DNA from 2 places in the Corynebacterium capitovis DSM 44611 genome. Region 2 is predicted to be linked to the other one. Evidence: riboswitches for the same ligand, from Rfam matches in the RefSeq annotation. Region 2 holds a riboswitch; the other holds the start of a gene.

Region 1 (7,623 bases), 540 kb from region 2:
CGCGGTGCTGTGCTGGGAGTAAAGAATGATGAGTTTGTTACGGCTGCCCGCGCGTTGGGCGCGTCGAACCTGCGCATCATCACCTCCCACGTCATGCCCAACGCAGCGGCGCCGATCATCGTGTACGCCACCGTCGCTCTTGGAACCTTCATCGTTGCGGAGGCGACCCTGTCCTTCCTTGGCATCGGGTTGCCGGCGACGGTCGTGTCCTGGGGCGGGGATATTTCCGCAGCCCAGGCCTCGCTGCGCACTCAGCCAATGGTGCTCTTCTACCCGGCCATCGCTCTCGCGCTGACGGTGCTGAGCTTTATCATGATGGGCGATGCGATCCGCGACGCCCTCGACCCGAAAGCGAGGAAGCGATGAGCGAACCACTACTCGACATCGAGGGTCTGCGGATCTCCTTCGAATCCACAACCGGCACCGTCGAGGCCGTGCGCGACGTCGACCTGACCATCTACCCCGGCCAGTCGGTCGCTATCGTCGGCGAGTCCGGTTCTGGGAAGTCAACGGCCGCTATGTCCATCCTCGGGCTACTGCCGGGCACAGGCAAAGTGACGGCGGGGTCAATCAAGCTCAACGGCGAGGAGCTGACTGAGCTGGATGAAAAGGGCTGGGAGAGGATCCGCGGCAGCCAAATCGGCCTTGTCCCGCAGGATCCGATGAGTAACCTCAACCCGGTGTGGCGCATCGGCACCCAGGTCGAGGAGGCGCTGCGTGCAAACAATATCGCCGCGGGCTCTGAGCGCCACGCCCGCGTGCTCTCCCTTTTGGAGGAGGCCGGGCTGCCGGACGTCGAGAAGCGTGCCAAGCAGTATCCGCACGAGTTCTCTGGTGGGATGCGGCAGCGCGCGCTCATCGCCATGGGGCTTGCCGCGCGGCCCGCCCTGCTTATTGCCGACGAGCCGACGTCGGCCCTCGACGTCACTGTGCAAAAGCGCATCCTCGACCACCTGGAAACCCTCACCAAAGAGCTGGGCACGGCGTTATTGTTCATCACCCACGACCTCGGTTTGGCCGCGGAGCGCGCGGATCACCTCGTGGTCATGCACCGGGGACGTATCGTCGAGAAGGGGCCGAGCCTGCAGATCCTGCGCGCTCCGCAGCACCCGTACACGAAGCGGCTCGTCACCGCGGCGCCCTCGCTGGCATCGGCCCGTATCCAGTCGGCGAAGGCGAAGGGATTGGAAACGGCTGAATCGCTCGCCGCCGACGTGGCCAGCGAGGAAGTCGTTGTGCGGGTGACCGATCTTGTGAAAGAGTTCGGTTCACTCCGAGCCGTCGATGGTGTCTCCTTCGACCTCCGCCGGGGATCCACCCTCGCCCTCGTGGGCGAGTCCGGCTCGGGTAAGTCGACCGTGGCCAATATGGTCCTAAGTCTGCTTGAGCCGACGAGCGGGGCAGTGGAGTTCGAGGGGCGCGACGTGTCCAAACTGTCGCGCAAAGAACTTTTCGACGTCCGCCGCCGCATGCAGGTGGTCTTCCAGAACCCCTACGGTTCGCTCGACCCGATGTACTCCATCTACCGGTGTATTGAGGAGCCCCTCACCCTGCACAAGGTTGGCAGCCGCAAGGAGCGGGAGGCTCGCGTTTCTGAGCTGTTGGACATGGTGCAGATGCCGCGTTCCGCGATGCGCCGGTACCCCAACGAGCTCTCGGGCGGGCAGCGGCAGCGCATCGCCATTGCCCGTGCGATGGCACTCAACCCGGAGGTCATCGTGCTGGATGAGGCGGTCTCCGCCCTCGACGTCTTGGTCCAAAACCAGATCCTGCACCTGCTGACGGATCTGCAAAGCGAACTGCGCCTGTCTTACCTGTTCATCACCCACGATCTCGCCGTGGTGAGGCAAACGGCTGACGATATCGTGGTGATGCGGCAGGGAAAGGTCGTCGAAAAGGGCACCGCGGACAGCGTCTTTGACAACCCAGCCGAGGAGTACACGCGAAACCTCATCAATTCGGTGCCCGGCCTCAACATTGAGCTGGGGACGGGAGAGAACCTGGGAATCGACGTGGGGTAGGTGCGGGTGTGCACTTTCGTGCCGAACTCCGGCACGAATGTGCACCCGGTGGCGCCGCGGCCATACCCTCGGGGCTATGTCATACGTCGTGTCGTTTCTTCCCAAACTTCTCGCCGGAATCTTCGCGAGCTCTGTTCTTCTGCCCCCATCGGTTCCAGACGTGGACCCGGGGTTCGGCGTCGCCTCCCACGACGACGCGGACCAGTGCGTAATCGGCGCGTCCCAGGACCACGAGTTCGCTTCGTGCACATTCGGGGAGCTGTCCTCTAACTAATACGAGCCCATTGCTAAGATCCTTCCTACAAGACAACGCGGGTGCTCCATGTCGGGGCTGAGACGCCGTCCACGGCGAACCGTCGAACCTGATCCGGGTAATGCCGGCGTTTAGGAAGGATCACGGGCTATGCCTACATCTCGTGCGCCCAAGTGGCGCGTCATTGACATCGTGACCGCAGCCGTGCTTGGGGTCGCCTGTGGCCTTATTTTCTGGGTGTGGAATTCGCTCGGGTATGCAGGGTTCAAGGCCCTTGATGCCCTGACCCCCGGCCTCGGTGGCCTTGTCGCGGGTGTGTGGTTTCTCGGCGGTACCGTGGGCGGGCTTGTCATCCGCAAGCCCGGCGCGGCCATCTTCGTGGAGCTCATCGCGGCTAGCGTATCGGCGCTGATCGGCAGCCAGTGGGGTATCGAGACTCTCTACTCCGGCCTGAGCCAAGGCTTGGGCGCGGAGCTCGTATTCCTCGCCTTCGCGTATCGACGCTTCACCCCCGCCGTCGCAGCGCTCGCCGGCGTCGGATCCGCGCTAGGGGCGTTCGTCCTGGAGCTGTTCACCTCCGGAAACCTCGCAATGAGCCTGGTGTTCAACGCGATCTACCTGACGTGCCTCGTCGTCTCCGGAATTGTGCTCGCCGGCTTGCTCAGCTACTGGCTGGTCAAGGCACTGGCAGCCACCGGGGCGCTGGACCGGTTCGCGGCCGGGCGGGAGCGTTTCGAGGGCGCGGACTCCTAATCTGATGGCGCGTCCGATCGTCTCGGTGCGGGGGCTGGGGTACCACTACGCCACCCGGCAGCGTTCCGCGTTCAGCGGCGTGGATTTTGACCTGGCGCCGGGGGAGCGGGTCCTTATTACCGGCGACTCCGGGTCGGGGAAGTCGTCTCTGCTCTCCGTGATCGCGGGGCTTGCCGGGGACGGTGAGGAGGGATCGCACTCGGGTTCGCTCACCGTCTCCGGAATGGTGGGCATGGTCATGCAAGACCCAGAGGCACAAACGATCCTCACCCGGGTAGGTGACGATGTAGCTTTTGGGGCCGAAAACGTCGGCGTGCCGGCCGAGGACATCTGGCCGCGGGTCCGCCGTGCCCTGGACGCCGTCGGCCTCGACGTTGCGTTGGACCACCGCACATCCCACCTTTCCGGTGGGCAAAAGCAACGGCTCGCCCTCGCGGGTGTCATCGCAATGGGGGCGTCAATCCTCGTCCTGGATGAGCCGACAGCGAACCTTGACCCGGCGGGCCGTGACGACGTCATCGCGGCAGTCGACAACGCGTGCCGCGAAACCGGAGCAAGCCTCATCGTTGTGGAGCACCGGCCGGAATACTGGAAAGACGTCGTGGACACGTTCTACCGCTTGGACGCTCAAGGCCTGCGACGCATCGGTGCTGAGGCGGTGGCGGAAGTGGCGGCCCCGGGTGCGTCGAAAAGTGTCCCTGCCGACGCCGACGTTGCCGTTCGCGCTGACGGCGTGCAGCCCACGTGGGGGCCGCCCCGCAGCCTGGAGATTCCGCAGGGGTTTTCAACCGTAATGACCGGGGCGAACGGGACGGGAAAGACGACCCTCGCGCTTGCATTAGCTGGGCTGGCTCCAGTGCGCGGCGGCGTGCTGGACTACTCCGCCGAGATCCGGCAGGGGCTGGCCGGACTCCCGATCGCATGGCCCTCGCGTAAGCTCGCCCAGCGCGTTGGCTACGTGTTCCAAGACCCAGAGCACCAGTTTGTCACGAGCACGGTCCAGGGTGAGATGGAGTTGTCTGGCGCTCCCCGCGAGCGTGTTGACACCCTCCTGGAGCGTCTGCGCCTGACGCACCTGCGGGGCGCTAATCCATTCACGCTCTCGGGCGGGGAGAAGCGGCGTCTGTCGGTGGCGACGGCGCTTGTCAACGCACCAAGGCTCGTGTTCTTAGACGAGCCGACTTTCGGGCAGGATGATCGCACCTTCGCGGAGCTGGTCGCGCTGATTCGGGAATTGACCGAGGAAGGGGTGGCGGTCGTTTCCATCACCCACGACGAGGCGTTCATCTCCAGCCTCGGGGACCACCGGGTGGTGCTCGAATGAATCTCATCTGCCGTGTTAACCCGGTAACGCGCATCCTCGCGGTGGCGCTGTTTACCACCCCGCTCATGCTGACCCTCGACTGGGTTTCAGCGACGATCGCAATTGCGCTGAGCGTCGCCGCGGCCCCCCTGTGCGGCGTGGGGTGGGCGCGCCTGGCGCGTCGCAGCTGGCCCCTCGTAATCCTCGCTCCCATATCCGGAATCCCCTTGGCTCTGTACGGGCAGAGCGGGGGAGCAGTGCTGGCCCAGTGGGGACTCATACAGGTCACCGAGCTCTCGCTGAGCCTGGCCGGTGCGATGGTGGTGCGCGTTCTGGCTATCGCGCTGCCCGTGGTCATCCTTTCGGCCGATGTTGACCCCACCGACCTTGGCGACGGTTTATCCCAGGTGCTCCGGCTTCCTGAGCGCTTTGTCATCGGAACGGTGGCGGCGTTTCGCATGCTCACTTTGTTGCGCGACGACCTCGATGCACTGCGCCGTTCACGCCGCTCGCGCGGCATTGCGGACACGGGCAGGCTGCACCACGCGTTGTCCCTCGCCTTTGGCCTGCTCGTGATGAGCCTGCGCCGCGCCGGGAAGCTGTCCTCCGCCATGGAAGCGCGAGGCTTTGGCCGCTTTCCGACGCGCTCCCACGCCCGCGTTTCCCGCTTGCACCGCATCGATTGGGTCGTTCTCGCCGCAAGCGTGGCCTGCGCCGCGTTCGCCGTGGGCACCGCGTGGTGCACCGGTTCGTTCCGGCCCCTGTGGGCAATATCCTGATGCCGTACACCCTTCTTATCGACGGTCCCTCTGGTGCGGGCAAGACGACCCTCGCCGAAACGATGGGCCGCGCCCTGGGCATGGAGGTCGTGCACCTTGACGATTTCTATCCGGGCTGGCACGGGTTATCCGAGGGGGCGCGGATGGTTGCCACGGATGTGCTGCGCTCTGCTAGACCGGGGTACTGGCGCTGGGATTGGGAGACGGGCACGCGGGAGCGCTGGGTGGAACTCGACCCAGGCGCGGACCTCATCGTGGAAGGGGTCGGTGCGGTCACGGAGGCGTCGATAAGAGCCGCGCGGCGCAGGGGAGCGGTGACCACAGTGCGAGTTATTGCGCCCCTGGAGACGCGCAAGCGGCGCGCCCTGCGGCGCGACCCGGGCTATGAGAAGTATTGGGACATGTGGGCCGCGCAAGAAGCGCAGCTGGCTCGGCCCGCCGTTGACGTCACGGTTCGGCTGGTGTGAGGGTTACCGATTCGGCCCACGTCAGGTGGGCGCCCTCGGACCGCAGCCACGCCATCGCGTCATCGCCGTGACGCGTGATCCCCTCCACCGCGGCGAGCGTGGTCTCAATGGCCCGCTCCGCGTCTTCGGCGCTGATGAACCCCGCCGATGTCGCGGCGGCGAGCTCGTCGATGTCAAGGACGTCGACCGGGGTGCCGGTGAGGCTGACAAGGTCGACGTACAGGTCTCGGGTTGTCCACACGTCACCGGTGACCGAGATGTCGGCGACGTCGAAGTAGAAGTCCTGGTCTTTCTCCGCGCCGGGGCGGAAATGGAAGATGTTGGCCCGCAGATTCAGGCGGGGTAGCAACCAGCTTTCCAGGTAACCGAACCGTGGGTGGTTGGCTCCGCGCGCCATGTAGAGGCCGAAGTCAGAGACCGCGTATACGTCAACGGCCCGGTGAAAACCCTTGGGGTCGACGTTGACACCCGCCTTGGTATCAAAGGTCTCCGCCTTGACGGGGTGCAGGTCCGCTTTCATCGGCTACCGCACAGTAAAACCGGCGACGGTGGGTGCGAAAGCGCAGGTGGAGGTCCCGCCGGCGGCGACCGTGTGAACGGATCCCTCGGCCGCCGCGACTACGACCCCCGAGCCCGTCTCCGCGGTGGCCGATAGCGTCGCTGGCCCGTTGGGGTTGAGGCCGGTGTTGCCTAGCGCAGTGACGCCAGTCCGGCCGGTTGTCAGGTTCACCCAGTAAACTCGCATATCGCCCTGCTCCGCGGCCGCGGCCGGAGTGCCGAGCGCGGTGAACACGAACGAGGTGTGCCCGGCAGGGGCGCCGGGGGCAGGGAGCTGGGCCGGGCCCGGTACAGCGATGGCCGAGGCGGTGGAGTGGAGTCCGTCTCCCAGGCAGTTGAGCGACACCGTAGGCCAGAGGAATTGAGAGATGGCGGGGGCGTCGTCGGGAAGATCGGGGCCGCCTTGCTGCCCATCGCCGGCAAAAAACCCGATGGCGTTGTGCAAGGCGTCCGCCACTTGTTGGGGAATGAAGGGCTGGGCTGCGAACTCGTTGACGCGCTTTACCACTTCCGGAGTGGGGCGGCCGAGGTGATCGACGTAGGCGGATGGGTGCGTCAAGGTGCTCTGCGCTTGGGCGCTAGGGCCCGCAGAACACGCTAGCGCGACAACGCCCACGCACGCTGCGATGCGCGACAATAAACGGATGCGAGCCATGGGCTTCCTTAAACAGCGACTACGGTATAACTTCAGTAACCCTTGTCACATTAGTCGATCCCGGGTGGACGTCAAGTGATTCCGGCTGGCGACAATGCGTTTCACGGTGCCAGGGAGTAGGGTGTAAACGGTCTTTTCTGCCTATCCCCTAAAAGGAGCATCGGGTTAGTGTCGCACCCTGAATTCCGTAACGTAGCCATCGTCGCCCACGTCGACCACGGCAAGACGACCCTTGTCAACGGCATGCTGGAGCAGTCCGGTGTGTTCGGCGACCACGGCGAGCACGGTGACCGCGTGATGGACTCGGGCGAGCTCGAATCCGAGCGGGGCATCACCATCCTGGCCAAGAACACCGCCATCCGTCGAGCGGGCGCCGGTAAAGAGGGCCGCGACCTCATCATCAACGTCATCGACACCCCGGGCCACGCGGACTTCGGCGGGGAGGTCGAGCGCGGGTTGTCGATGGTCGACGGCGTCGTCCTCCTCATCGACGCCTCCGAAGGTCCCCTCCCGCAGACCCGTTTCGTCTTGGGTAAGGCGCTCGAGGCGAAAAAGCCGGTGATCATCTGCGTCAACAAGACTGACCGCCCCGACGCCCGCATCGACGAGGTCGTTGAGGAAGCTCAAGATCTCCTCCTCGAGCTCGGTGCGGCCCTTGAGGACCCAGAGGCTGCCGAAGCCGCAGAGAATCTGCTGGAACTGCCGGTTCTCTATGCTTCCGGTCGCGCCGGGCGCGCCTCGCTGGAGAACCCGGGCAACGGCCACATGCCCGAGAACGAGGATTTGCAGCCGCTTTTCGATGTCATCTATGACGTCCTTCCCGAGCCCTCCGCC
Region 2 (7,623 bases):
TCGCGGATCACGGAGTCGACGTGCACGGGGCGCTCGACGGGGATGTTGTAGCGCTGCTCATAGGCCGTGAGGTACTCCACGACGTGCCGGGCGGGCGGGAAACCCTCGTGGTAGGGCATGGGCCAGCCGGGGAGGTTGGAGAAGCCGGAGGTAGAGAAGAGAGTCATGGACGGCCAGGCGTGGCGCCAGGCGCCGCCCGGCGCGGGCTGGTCGTCGAGGACGACGTAGTTCACGCCGGATTTGCGCAGGTAGTACGCCGTGGCGAGGCCGGACTGGCCGCCGCCGATGACGGTTGCGTCGTAAAGCATCTAGCCGATCTCCAGGATTCCTCGCAGCTCGGCGAAGGGCTCGACCCGTACCGTGTGGACGACGCTGCGGCCGCGTTGCTCGCGGGTGAGCAGGCCGGCCTCGGTGAGCTTTTTGAGGTGGTGGGAAACCGTGGGCTGGCTCAGGCCCAGTTTATCGGTCAGCTCGTTGACAGTGACGGGGCCGCAGCCGCCCGCCGCGAGGTGGGAAAGGATCTGCAGGCGCACGGGTTGAGCGAGGACCTTGAACAGCGCGGCGTAGTGATCCGCGTCGGTGTCGGTCAGGGGGCCGGTGTTGAGGGAGCAGCAGCTGGGGGCGTCGAGAAGCGATTGCGCGCGCATGCGCCTATTATATCGACGTACATCGATATGAAAGGATGCCATGTCATTCCTCGTCCGCTTCCTGCCACTGTGGATCCTGCTCGCGATGGTGGCGGGGCTCCTACTCGGACGCGCTCTACCTGGCCTTGCCCCGGCCCTCGACACGATGAAAGTGGGCAGCGTCTCCCTGCCCATTGCGCTCGGCCTGCTGGTCATGATGTACCCGCCGCTGGCCAAAGTGCGTTACGACAAAACCCGCGAGATTGTCGCAGACAAACGCCTGATGGTCGTTTCTCTCGTGCTCAACTGGCTAGTCGGGCCGGCGGTCATGTTCGCATTGGCATGGGCTTTTCTTCCCGACGCCCCCGAGCTGCGCACAGGCCTCATCATCGTTGGGTTGGCGCGGTGCATCGCCATGGTGCTGGTGTGGACGGACATGTCTTGCGCTGACCGGGAAGCAACCGCGGTACTCGTGGCCATCAACTCGCTTTTTCAAGTTCTGATGTTCGGGGTGCTTGGGTGGTTTTACCTGCAGGTGCTCCCATCGTGGCTGGGGTTACCTACCGCTTCCGCTAGCTTCTCGCTCCGCGCGATTGTGACATCGGTGCTGGTTTTCTTGGGCATCCCGCTTGTCGCCGGGGCGCTGTCGCGTGTGGTGGGGGAGAGGCTGCGCGGTCGGGATTGGTACGAGTCGGTCTACCTGCCCCGAATCTCGCCCTTGGCGCTGATCGGGTTGCTTTACACGGTGGTGCTGCTGTTTTCGCTGCAAGGAAACCAGATCACGTCCCAGCCGTGGGCTGTCGTTCGCATGGCAGCACCCCTGCTGTGTTACTTCGTCGGCATGTTTACCCTGTCCCTGGCGGTATCGAAGGCGGTGGGCATGAACTACGCCCAGTCCGCCGCGGTGTCGTTCACGGCGGCCGGTAACAACTTTGAACTCGCCATTGCAGTGGCCATCGGGACGTTTGGCGCGACCTCGGGTGAGGCGCTGGCCGGCACTATCGGCCCGATGATTGAGATACCTGTGCTGGTTGGGCTGGTTTACACGATGCTGGCCCTCGGACCCCGACTCTTCCGTAATGACCCGACTCTTCCCGAAAGGCGCTGAACCATGGCCACCCCCTCCGTTCTCTTCGTCTGCGTAAGTAATCGCGGAAAGTCCCGCATGGCCGCGGCCCTGGCTACTAAATACGCCGGTAGCTCGCTAGACGTTTATTCTGCGGGAACTCGGCCGGGCTCTGGAATGAATGCGGAGTCTGCCGCAGCTGTGGCGGAGGTAGGCGCCGACATGACCCGCGACTATCCCAAGCCCGTCGATCCAGACCTGCTTCGAAGCGTTGACCGCGTGGTCATTCTTGGTTCAAACGCCCAGCTGACTATGCCCTCCGATGCCCGTGGCACGTTTGAGCGCTGGGTCACCGACGAGCCGTCCCTCCGTGGCATCGAGGGCATGGAGCGGATGCGGCTGATTCGCGATGACATTGATGTGCGGGTGCGCGGGCTTCTTCGGGAGCTGGTTCCTGAGGAGGAGCGCTGACGCTGCATTACAAATGCTTCACTGAGGCGATTTTTCGTTCACTGAAGGGTCAGATCCGTTCAGTGAAGCATCGGGGAGCTTCACTGAGGCGCCGAATCTGGGCGGCGATCTCGCTTCCGCCCAAGCACCACCGCCACTAAACACGCCACGCTCACAATGGCCGCGATACGCACCGCCAACGGTTGTTCCTGGGGCGGTTGTGGGTGTTCTCGTTGGGCAGCTGGCAGTGCCCCAACCACAATGGCGGAAGTGCCTGACGCCGCGATTGGGCAGCCTCTCCCGTAGCGAATAGCGATCTCGCGCCAGCTCGATGTTTCACGTGAAACATTTTCGGGTCGGACGACACCCTCCACCGCCCTTTGTCGAACCAGAACGGGGCAGAAGCCGGTGCACCAGATGAGGTGGGCGGCGGTGGCGTCGGAAAGCGATGCGAACATGGGGGTGACTCCCATGCGGCCGGAGTCTAGGGGCGACGATGTCACCTGCACGCCCCGCACCCTACTCCCGCACGTAAATCTCCCCACCCCGCGCGTGGAACTCGGCGGCCATGAGGGCCTCGCCAGCCTGGGCGTCGCGAACAGTGGGCATGCCCAACTGTTCCGGGAACGTGTCGCGAATGTCCTGGCTGATGCGCATGGAGCAGAACTTCGGGCCGCACATGGAGCAGAAGTGGGCGGTCTTGGCGGGCTCGGCGGGTAGGGTCTCGTCGTGGTATGCCTGCGCGGTGTCCGGGTCCAAGGAGAGGGCGAACTGGTCGTTCCACCGGAACTCGAAGCGCGCCTTGCTCATCGCATCGTCCCAGGCACGGGCCCCGGGGTGGCCCTTGGCCACGTCGGCGGCGTGGGCGGCGATCTTGTAGGTGATCACGCCGGTCTTCACGTCGTCGCGATTCGGCAGGCCCAGGTGCTCCTTCGGGGTGACGTAGCAGAGCATGGCGGTGCCGCCCATCGCGATGTGGGCGGCACCGATGGCGGAGGTGATGTGGTCGTAACCCGGCGCGATGTCGGTAACCAAGGGACCGAGCGTGTAGAAGGGCGCGTCACCCGCCCAGTCCTGCTCAAGCTCGTTGTTCACCTGGACCATGTTCAGCGGCACGTGGCCGGGGCCCTCGACCATGACTTGCACGTCGTACTCCCACGCTTGGCGCGTCAGCTTCCCGATCGTCTTCAACTCCGCGAACTGCGCCGTGTCATTGGCATCGGCGAGGGAACCGGGGCGGAGGCCGTCGCCAAGCGAAAATGCAACGTCGTAGGAGGCGAAGATCTCGCAGAGCTCGTCGAAGTTCTCGTACAGGAAGCTCTCCTTGTGATGCGCAAGGCACCACGCGGCCATGATCGACCCGCCGCGGCTGACGATGCCCGTCACGCGGCCCGCGGTCAGCGGCACGTAGGGGAGGAGAACGCCGGCGTGGACGGTCATGTAGTCCACGCCCTGCTCGCACTGCTCGATGACCGTGTCTCGGAAAATTTCCCAGGTGAGCTCCTCAGCGATGCCGTCGACCTTCTCGAGCGCCTGGTAGATAGGCACGGTGCCGATGGGCACCGGAGCGTTGCGCAGGATCCACTCGCGCGTGGTCGTGATGTCCTGGCCGGTGGACAGGTCCATCACCGTGTCCGCGCCCCAGCGCGTGGCCCAGCGCAGCTTCGACACTTCCTCCTCAATCGAGGAGGTCACCGCCGAATTGCCGATGTTCGCGTTGATCTTGGTCAGGAACTTTCGCCCGATAATCATCGGTTCCGACTCGGGGTGGTTGATGTTGTTCGGGATGATCGCGCGGCCCCGCGCCACCTCGCTGCGCACGAACTCCGGGTCGCAGTGCTCGCGCAGCGCCACGAACTCCATCTCGGGGGTGATCTCGCCGCGGCGCGCGTAGTGCATCTGCGTCACGCGCTTACCCGGCTTCGCGCGCAGCGGCTCGCGGACCTGGCCTTTCCACTCAAGGGAGGCGGCTCCGCGGCGCTCGGCCGCGCGGCCGTCGCTACGCAAGGTGCGCTCCCTGCCCTCATACTTCTCGACGTCCCCTCGCTCCCGAATCCACCCCGCCCGGAGAGGATCAAGCCCCTCGGCGGGGTCGCACTCGGGCCCGCGCGTGCGGTAAATGCGGAACGGCTCGTTAGGGCCGGTAGGGGAGTCGTCGAGGCGAATCTCGGTCTCCGGCACCTCCAGGCCATTGTGCCTGATGGGGGCGTAGGAGTGCTTCGGGTGGATTTCGCGCTGGGTTGGCTGCATGAGCCCTTCCTCACTTCCTTCGCTGGTGCTAACCAGACAGGTTCAAACGGTACTGGCGCGGTATCAGCGCCATCTCAGCCCGGTTCCGCCGGGCACCCGTGGGTACGGTGTGAGGAATTAGTTTAGCGGTTGCAGGTAAGGGATGTGGGAAGCGGGTTTCCACGAAGGTGTGGTCTCAGGTCACCCGACACCGTCGCCGCGCAGGCGGCGGGCAGGACCTTCTAGTCCGGCAGACTGCCCCGCGTCGCGCACCCCCCTGATGAAGCTGCTCAACCTTCGACGTGGAGTTTTGTGGGCGACGACGTTACATGCCCGTCTCGGCTGCAGCAGCTTCGAGGTCGTTGCGTACTCGGTTAACCTGCCATGCCAGAGCGAAGCTGAGTACACCCGACACAACTCCCCATATGCCTGCAACAAGTACCGCCGCGACAAGGCTCTCGCCCGGCCGAGCAATGACGAAGTAAACCATCAGAACACCGAAAATCATATTGACGATGCCCAAGAAGATTAGCCACCCGTTGCCGGAGCTGAACATGGGAATTGCTCGGAAAATAACGACGAACGCCATGACCCAGAGCGAAAACAGAACGAGGAAGATCCCAGTCTCGATTGGAACAAAGAAGAGGAGAATACCGATAATAAGCTCGAGAACACCGAAGAAGGCGTCCCATCCCCAGCCAGACACGACATCGCGTTCACGGAACGCAAAAACGATCTGGGCGATGCCACCGAAAATCAGCCAGAGAGAGAACAGAATGCCCACCACCGGGGGCAGGGCAACGGTAGCCGAAAGCGGGGAAGCGAGAACGAGAATGCCAAACAGCAGCGCAATCACGCCGCGGAAGATAAGCCAAGCGACGCTGACATTGCCCAGAACCTTCAGAGAATGCTGGGCATCCGAGACGCGCCGCTGGTAAAACGACTGGTTTGGCGGGGGAGTAGCAGAAGGGGTCGACATCATGAACCTTTCTAAGATGTGTTAAAGGGAGCCGCGTAAGCGCCCTAGTGCAGCTGCTGACCCGCCGAAACGACGCGCCCCGCAGCCCCCCACATAATAATCGCTACTGCGATTACAGGTATCTCACAGTTTGTAGCCAGTAGGGCAGTTCCCGGACGTTCTGCAGTACGGCGTTGAAGCCAGAAAACCCGAGTCTGGGGGAGTAGAGCAAAGTGCAAAAACCGCACCCTTACACCGGCAAAACCCCCACGTTGCTCTACTTTGCTCCCCCCACCTGACACCGCGATGCTCGCGAAGTTTCAGGGTACCTTCCGGTTCTCTAACTAAATGCCGAAATCCCCGTCATCTTCTGCCCCAGGATGAGCGTGTGCATCTCGTCGGTGCCCTCGTAGGTGCGCACCGACTCGAGATTCGCGGCGTGCCGGATAGGGGAGTAGTCGTGGATAATGCCATTGCCTCCGAAAATGGTGCGCGCCTCTCGGCAGATATCAATTGCCGTGCGGGTGTTTTGCAGCTTGGCCAGCGAGATCTGACTGATGTCCAAGGTATCCGCGTCCTTGTGGCGCCCCACGTGCAGAGCAAGTAGGTACCCCTGGTTCAATCCGGCCGCCATGTCAACGAGCTTCTTCTGAGTCAGCTGGAACCCGGTGATCGGCCGGCCGAATTGCGTGCGTTCCCCAGCGTAGGCCAAGGCCTGCTCGAGTGAATCGCGGGCGGCGCCGAGCACGCCCCACCCGATCCCGTAGCGGGCTTCATTCAGGCAAGTCAGTGGCGCTTTCAGGCCAAAGGTGGCGGGAAGGATGTTGGCATGGGGGACGGTGGCGTCGACAAGCGTGATGTGCGATTGCGTCGACACTCGCATGGAGAGCTTCTTCTCAATGGGTGTGGCCGTGAAGCCGGGCGTACCCTTAGGCACGAGGAATCCGGCGATGGTTTCCTCGCGGCCCTGCGGTGCGTCGAACCCCGCGGCTTCGAGGTCCGCCGTGCTGACTTTCGCCCAGATCACGGTGATGTCCGCGAGGTGGGCCAAACCGATCCACCGCTTTTCGCCGTTGAGAACCCAGCCGGCCTTGGGTGAGTATGCCGCGCGGGTGGTCATGGAGGCCGGGTCTGAACCCGCCCTGGGCTCCGTCAGCCCGAAGGCACCGAGCAACTCGCCCGCCGCCATCCTGGGCAGGTATTCGCGCTTCTGCTCCTCGGATCCGTGCTTATATATCGCGGTCATCGCGAGGGATCCAAGGACCGACAAGATCGTACGCAGGCCCGAATCGGCCGCCTCGACTTCGAGCATGGCAAGCCCATAATCGACGGCGGAACGCCCCGGACAGCCGTAACCGCTCAGGTGGGCACCGATCATGCCCCGCTTTGCGAACTCCGGGATCAGTTCGAGCGGCACGTACGCGTCCTCATACCACTGGCCCACGCGCGGTTTAATCTCGGCTTCGACGAACTCGCGAACACCATCCCGCCACGCGGTCTCGTCCTGGCTAAGCAGGCTGTCGAAGTCAATCAAGTCTGATGCGTCGCTCATGGGCGTACTCCTTCGTGAGGATTCTGAGGCAAAGCTTCCGTCTCCCATTTAAGTACGGCGACCCGTCGCGCGTGCTGGAGCTATTACACTTTCGCCTCATGGACCTCGATGCCCTGTCCGACAGCGCGCAGAACTACCTGAAGTCGATTTACACATTCGGGGAGTGGCACACCGAGTCCATGACGCCCTCCGCCCTGGCGGACTACCTCGGGCTGAGCCGGTCAACGGTTTCCGAGCACGTGCGCCGGCTCAGCAAACAGGGCCTAGTAGAGCACTCACGGCAAGGCGGGGTGGCGCTTACCCCGCTGGGCAGGGACCTTGCGGTGCGGATGGTGCGACGCCACCGCCTAATCGAGTCCTTTCTCAGCCACGCGCTCGGGTATTCCTGGGAGGAGATTCACGACGATGCCGAGCGGCTCGAACACGGTGCCTCGGATTTGTTTCTTGGACGCATTGACGCCGCGCTCGGTTATCCGGAACGCGACCCCCATGGAGACCCCATTCCACGCTCAGACGGGACGATTCCCCCCACATCGGATGTCCCCCTCCTGTCATTGCCCGCGGGCGCGCAGTTTCGAGTCGCCCGCGTCCGCGACCGTCAGCCCGGGCTGTTGAACCACTTTGCCAACCTCGGCATCGTCCCCGGGGCCCGCGGGCAGGTAAACGACCGCGGCACCACTACCCACGCCGTTAGCCTGAGCCTTGAGGACGCCCGCGAGGCCGTCCTTGCACATGACTCAGC

The links. Region 2 has a riboswitch for thiamine pyrophosphate ahead of thiC (phosphomethylpyrimidine synthase ThiC). Riboswitches for the same ligand answer to the same signal wherever they lie in the genome.
Region 1: another riboswitch for thiamine pyrophosphate. It lies ahead of CAPI_RS06805 (ECF transporter S component); the one in region 2 lies ahead of thiC (phosphomethylpyrimidine synthase ThiC).

What each region holds. Positions count from the first base shown of each region.
Region 1 covers NZ_CP047117.1:1,394,526-1,402,148, reverse strand. The annotation lists gene CAPI_RS06820 (ABC transporter permease) at 1-366, shown strand, start outside; gene CAPI_RS06815 (dipeptide ABC transporter ATP-binding protein) at 363-2,021, shown strand; gene CAPI_RS06810 (hypothetical protein) at 2,098-2,295, shown strand; TPP riboswitch at 2,323-2,430, shown strand; gene CAPI_RS06805 (ECF transporter S component) at 2,425-3,027, shown strand; gene CAPI_RS06800 (ABC transporter ATP-binding protein) at 3,032-4,351, shown strand; gene CAPI_RS06795 (energy-coupling factor transporter transmembrane component T family protein) at 4,348-5,109, shown strand; gene CAPI_RS06790 (nucleoside/nucleotide kinase family protein) at 5,109-5,576, shown strand; gene CAPI_RS06785 (ribonuclease FAU-1 family protein) at 5,557-6,096, opposite strand; gene CAPI_RS06780 (Rv1157c family protein) at 6,100-6,789, opposite strand; gene typA (translational GTPase TypA) at 6,958-7,623, shown strand, end outside.
Region 2 covers NZ_CP047117.1:1,937,190-1,944,812, forward strand. The annotation lists gene CAPI_RS09390 (FAD-dependent oxidoreductase) at 1-308, opposite strand, end outside; gene CAPI_RS09395 (ArsR/SmtB family transcription factor) at 309-647, opposite strand; gene arsB (ACR3 family arsenite efflux transporter) at 688-1,734, shown strand; gene CAPI_RS09405 (arsenate-mycothiol transferase ArsC) at 1,738-2,163, shown strand; gene thiC (phosphomethylpyrimidine synthase ThiC) at 2,662-4,392, opposite strand; TPP riboswitch at 4,390-4,502, opposite strand; gene CAPI_RS09415 (HdeD family acid-resistance protein) at 4,697-5,350, opposite strand; gene CAPI_RS09420 (acyl-CoA dehydrogenase family protein) at 5,670-6,881, opposite strand; gene CAPI_RS09425 (metal-dependent transcriptional regulator) at 6,980-7,623, shown strand, end outside.